2 regions of the Paenibacillus sp. FSL R5-0623 genome follow, and region 1 is predicted to be linked to the other one. Evidence: riboswitches for the same ligand, from Rfam matches in the RefSeq annotation. Region 1 holds a riboswitch; the other holds the start of a gene.
What was found. Region 1 has a riboswitch for cyclic di-AMP ahead of MKY92_RS06960 (hypothetical protein). Riboswitches for the same ligand answer to the same signal wherever they lie in the genome.

Region 1 (3,160 bases):
GAAAAAGTAGTATTAAAAAATACTTTACTTTTAGTTCTGAACCCAGTATAATCAATTCTGTTGCCGATTATTTACGACATGCGGTCGTGGTGGAATGGCAGACACGCTATCTTGAGGGGGTAGTGGGCGTATGCCCGTGGAGGTTCGAGTCCTCTCGACCGCATCATATGAACGATTAAAAAGAAGCTTTCCATTAATGGAAGGCTTCTTTTTTTTGTCTTTTTGAACAGTTTGACATCAAAGTTGAGAAAAAAAGGCCATCCATTACCGAGGCAATGGTGCTTACCTTCCGGCTACGGGTGGCCAATGTATTATTTTTGCAGCAAGTTCTTGATATCTTCTTCAATCTTGTCCGGTGTTGTTTTGGGAGCATAACGTTTCAGTACCTGTCCGTTCTGATCCACAAGGAATTTGGTGAAATTCCATTTAATTGCTTTGGAGCCGAGCAGGCCAGGAGCTTCTGTGCTAAGGTGTTGGAAAAGAGGGTGAGCGCTTGAGCCGTTCACATCAATTTTCTCAAACATGGGGAAGCTTACGCCATAATTCATCTGACAGAACTCGGCAATATCGTCGGAAGATCCTTTTTCCTGTGCAAACTGGTTGCTTGGGAAACCAAGAACTTCAAATGGAGCATCTTGAAACTTGTCTTGCAGTTCTTGCAGACCTTTGAATTGAGGAGTGAGGCCGCATGAGCTTGCCGTATTCACAATCAGTAACACTTTGTCACGGTAGTCGGACATTTCAACTTCTTGACCGCGAAGGGTATTCACTTTGTAATCGTAGACTGTCATCTAAATCGCCTCCATTTATTTACTCTTATATCTTCTATTATATTGGTTACAATTAAATATTGCAAAACTAATATGGTGTTAAAAGAATCAAAACAGGCAAGTTGTGCAGAATACGTGAATGAATTGCGAGTTGATTTTCGTCAGAGTGAGAATTAGATAGATTTAAAGAGATGGATAGAGTATGACCTTATTGTAAGCGCTATTATATGTGAGTATTGCCGAAAATCTGTCGATTCGGTGATCTGTGCGGACTTTACACCGTCATGGCGCGGGTGTATGATTCATAACGTAATTTCAATTTAAACTAAATTGTACCTGAAAAACGAAACAAACGATAATATCGCTCGATCTTATCCTTAAGATATACGAACGATGTTTTAATCGCTGAGTTTCCATTCATTGATGAGTGGAAAACGGGGGAACCAACAGAATGCGCTGTCCAGGACAGTAGGCATTCATGGGGTGAATTTTCCGGTGACAGCCGGAAATAGGGCGACTCTCGCGCCCGAATCCGTCAGCTAACCTCGTAAGCGTTAAAGGGAGAGGCAACAAGCCGTACGCTGGTTCATGGTGTTTTCGCCATGGGTTCTTTAAGAAGCGTTCGGGAGGCCTTGGTCCCCCACGCTTCTTTTTTGTTGTCTTTTCACGCCAAGGGAGGAACGAATGATGGATACTGAGATGATCTTAGTGACTGCTCCAAATGAAGCAGGACGCAAATTTATCAAATTGCTGATGTACAAAAAAATGCCCTTTGCCGTTCTAACCAACAGTGCAGGGGAAGAGCGCAGACTCCGTAGAATCGGAGTAGAACATGTCATTCGCATGAACACGGCTGCAGCTCAAAAATGGTTTTTGCCGCAGGGCAGCGTAGGCAACGTGTTTATTTTCGAGAACAGCCTGAATCTGACCTGTCGTTATTTACAGATCTGCCGTTCATGGACTTCGAAATCTCTGTGCGTTATTACGGAGCAGAGTCATCCTAAGGGTATCTATCGGGGCATGGGCGCAGACCGGATTGTATATTCGCTCAATGGGGAAGTTGGCTTTCTCCTCAATGGTTAATGCCATAGCTTGTGATTGCTCAGGTGTAAGGTGCCTGTTATAATTGAATGTATCGATAAACGGAAGTTTGAGGAGACTCATGCAGGATGGTGAGTCTTCTTTTTTATGGTTTCTATAGGTTGTTCAAAAAGTCCGCTTTTGATTACGAAGGATGCCTAGTGGCATCATCAGCATCGAATATGAAATTCAGCCGAAATGTCCGTTGCTCACGTAGTTTTCTCTACGCTCCGCTACTCCATTTCTAGCTTCATTCCATCTTCTCGGTACTGAAAACCAGACTTTTTGAACTGAATTAGGATCAGGAATCACCTGTGGCTTACAAGGAGGAATTGGCGTGCCGGATGTAGGTGGATTGAAATGGTTGTTTTTTGATGTTGGAGATACACTGGTGGATGAATGGGAGCCGGTTGATGATATTATCGGACAGTTCGTCCGCGAAGCCTGTGCATTGGGGTATCCGGTGAAGATTGAGGCGGTACGCGAACTGTTCGCGAACTGTTACCAGAAATATGAGCAATGGCCGATGAGAGTGGCGATTCGCACATTCGTTGAAGACGAGGGACACCAGAAGCAGATTCAGGACAAGCTGAAGTTTCAAAAAGATCTTGAACGTCCTTTTCCATCAGCGGATTACGTTCTTCAGCAGTTGTCACGGCATTATCGCATTGGCATTATTGCCAATCAGAGTCCTGGTACGGAAGAGAGACTGGAGAGTTACGGACTGCGGAAGTATGTTGATGTTCTGGCGTGTTCGGCTGAAGAAGGAGTGTCCAAGCCAGACCCTGAGTTATACACTGTGGCCTTGAAACAGGCCGGTTGTGAACCGGAGGAAGCCGTCATGATCGGCGATCGGATCGATAACGACATTATACCTGCTCGGAAGCTGGGCATGCGTACGATTCGAATGTTGCAGGGTTACGGAAGATTCCAGCCAGAACTATCGGATAACCAACGTGCGGACTGGACTGTTGATTCATTGGATCAACTCCTGCCGTTACTGATACCAAATCAGGATTAGATGATTGTTTATTGGAGTTTGAGTTTTACTATAAAAGGAAACACCTTGCTGTATTTCAATAAAAAAGGCTGATCAACTTGGTATAGCATACCGGAGTTGATCAGCCTTTTTAGTATTTAATCGATAAGAACGAGATTAGAATAACCGAATCGTCTGAATGATCAGATATACATTCAGCACAACGATAATCGCGGCAATGAACCATGAGATGATTTTGAGCCACAATTTGTTGGCGAATGCACCCATGCTTTTTTTATCACTCGTGAACATCACCAGGGGAATTACAGCA
Region 2 (3,160 bases), 1.5 Mb from region 1:
GCATGCTTCACACTGTCATAATACACATCAATTTTGTTGCCTTTAATGGCACCGCCTGTATCTTCCGCACGACGGAATCCCAGACCTTCGATATATACCCACCAGCCAATTGGAATGACTTTGGGATCAACCGCAATGGTGCGTCCTTCCGTTACACGAGTACCGGAAGCTGTTTTAGTTCCAATGCCAGGCTCTTCGGAAGAGTAGGCAGTCATGGATACATTTTTAAGTACTTTGGAGTATTTAAAAGAAGTCCCGGATACGGTAATTACTTTGCTGCCCAAGGCAGATGTTTTCTTCGAGTTCGTTGTTGTAGCCTTTTTGGTTGTTGAAGTTTGAGCCGATACGGTCTGAATCTCTGGTTCTTTCACGACCGGTTTTGCTTTGGTGCCGACAGCAATCACTTTATCTACACGATTATTCGCGACAGATTTGCCGACCATTTTTTTGGAGACCAATTCTCCATCCTGAAATACCTTTTCGATGTGCTGTACAAGTGTGCCTTCTTTGCCGTTTACAACGACACGGTTATCCCCTTTGTACAAGCTAGGGTCAGCCGTTTTAATAACTTTGTAAGCGATCGGTTGCTCTACATCCACTGTACGCTTTGTTACGCGCACTACACGGATCTTCATCTCTGCTTTGATCGCAGTTCCAAGCGCCGGATACACTTTATCATTACTTTCAACTTGAATACCTGATTTTTGAATTGCATCTTCTACCGATGAATCGGTTGTATACAGAGTCTTGGTGTCTCCGTCTGCCGTAATGTTAACTGGAACGGCCCGCTCAATAACGATTCGGTCTCCATCTGTAATCGCCCCATTCATGGACATGGATACCTTATCGTGAGGGCTGACTGTGATCGACTGCTCCTCCAGCATTTCCTGAAGCATTCCTGTACGAGTCTCTACCACCTGAGCTTTGCCATCAATAACCAGCGAAATTTGTTTCCCGGCCTGACCGTAAACGACTAACAAGATCATGATTGTAAGCGCAATTGAGAAAATCGCGATCAATGCCATTTGACGCATGTTCTCATGCTTCCACCGCAACGCGAAAGACTTACTGGATGATCGTGACTCATGGGTCTCTTCTGGTTGGAATGTGCCCACTTCTCCGTCCTCCTTCATAGCCTCGCCGTCTAAAGTAATGCATGATGTCTTTGACGTGACTATACCAAATTTTCTACAGAACACAGATTGGACCAACATAATCCGGTTCTGCACCATGAATCAATCTTCGCAACATGATGTCATCCTCCTGAATACCTACCGTATGATGACAATATTTCTTTTATTCAAAAACAAAAAAGCCAAAGAAAGAGTGTAAGAGGAACTCTTTCGTGGCTTCCGAATGATTTGAATATCGGAAATTCATGCACGAGGTTGCCTCTCTTTTTCCGCTTGCGAGGTTAGCTGTCGGGTTCGGGCGAAAGAGAGCCGCCCTATCTTGGGTCACCCGCTCATGGCGGACGCCCTTGAATTCACCCCGAGACCCAAAGAAGAAATCAAATACGGCTTCGCAGTTCCCTTCGCTGCTTTTGGGTCAGCGAACGTTGCGCATCGGCCAAATACACCGATGTTTAAGCCCTATTGGTTCCCCCGCTCTCCGTTAACGGAGACTCAGCGAGACTGATTCATGAAAGTAATGTTGTTTCATCGGAAAGTGTCCCTTTGTTCATCCCCCGAACATCTGTCCAATTTTCCGCACAACAATTCACTGAAAAGATGATATCCTGTTTTGATGCATGTTGTAAAGCGTTGATCAAGTACGTTTTTCTGAATATTTGGTTAAAATATTGTAATATTCTTGATTTATTTGGATCAAAGGGCAAATTAACTCCGCTTACCTGCCTTTTTCACCTCATTTACTCGTTTTTTTAACGAATTCCAAATCGTTCCATGGCATTTTTGGTTGTTATTGCAGCAATTTCCTCCACCGAAATGCCTTTAATTTCCGCAGCTGCCTCTGCAACGAGACGTACATGCGCTGTCTCATTTCGCTTCCCACGATATGGATGAGGTGTCAAATATGGAGCATCTGTTTCAATGAAAAACCGGTCCATAGGAACCTTCTCCAGCACCTCTTTGGGCTGCTTTGCATTTTTGAATGTGATTGGTCCTCCGAAGGAGAGATGGAAGCCCATATCGAGACAACTTTTCGCTGTTTCCCAGCTGCCTGAGAAGGAGTGCATCACACCACCAACCTCACCCGCTTTCTCTTCACGCAAAATTCTTATGATATCTTCATGCGCATCCCGATTATGGATGACAATCGGCATCTTCACTTCACGCGCCAAAGCAATTTGTTGTCGTAATACGCGATGCTGTATTTCCTTTGGTGAAGTGTCCCAGTGATAATCCAACCCAATCTCACCGATCGCAACCACTTTTTCATGCTTGCATAAAGATGCAATCCACTCCAAATCGCCCTCCTGCATTGTGATCGCATCTACGGGATGCCACCCTACAGCTGCATATATAAAATCATATGTTTCAGCGAGTTTCATTGTGGTTGGAATCGTCTCCCGGTTAAAGCCAATGTTGATCATGCGACCAACTCCTGCATCCACAGCACGCTGAATCATTTCCTCGCGGTCCTCGTCGAATTGTGGTGCATCCAGATGTGTATGTGTGTCGAACAGCATCATGTCTGTATCTCCCTTCATGTCGAAATAACGACTATCTTCTTTTGAAAATTCAATTTGTAAATTCCAATAATTTAATGACTCGTACATAAAACATTTTGGGTAATCTGTGTATTACATCATCACGTTTGTTTCTTCACAACTACAATATATAGAAGATATACAGATATTCTGATCTATATATTGCTAATTGCAATCATTCTGCCTGCTTGCATTTACAAAATTATGTCGATCTACATATACTCCCCATTAAAGCAGATTACTGTATCATGAAAAATAGCTCTTTTGGAAAGTGTTTTGATATCAAAATTCTTCATCGGATTATACCCACACGATTACAAGAAATAGGGGCGTATATGTGACGGTAATTCGTGAATAATCGCATCCACCTTGTTTTGCGGGTAATACAAATGATGTTTCCCTCGGTGAAGCCCACTGATGGAACGGACAATGTCAGATACTTCTGACAACTCACGTAAATTGTCCTGTCGATCCAGAAGAAGAATCTGC

Region 2: another riboswitch for cyclic di-AMP. It lies ahead of MKY92_RS00155 (ubiquitin-like domain-containing protein); the one in region 1 lies ahead of MKY92_RS06960 (hypothetical protein).

Annotation. Positions count from the first base shown of each region.
Region 1 is NZ_CP150233.1:1,546,343-1,549,502, forward strand. Features, by position in the region: tRNA gene MKY92_RS06950 (tRNA-Leu) at 81-163, shown strand; gene MKY92_RS06955 (glutathione peroxidase) at 312-791, opposite strand; cyclic di-AMP (ydaO/yuaA leader) riboswitch at 1,164-1,339, shown strand; gene MKY92_RS06960 (hypothetical protein) at 1,455-1,853, shown strand; gene MKY92_RS06965 (HAD family hydrolase) at 2,188-2,871, shown strand; gene MKY92_RS06970 (Nramp family divalent metal transporter) at 3,007-3,160, opposite strand, start outside.
Region 2 is NZ_CP150233.1:32,372-35,531, reverse strand. Features, by position in the region: gene MKY92_RS00155 (ubiquitin-like domain-containing protein) at 1-1,115, opposite strand, end outside; cyclic di-AMP (ydaO/yuaA leader) riboswitch at 1,388-1,641, opposite strand; gene MKY92_RS00150 (TatD family hydrolase) at 1,883-2,653, opposite strand; gene MKY92_RS00145 (HD domain-containing protein) at 2,986-3,160, opposite strand, start outside.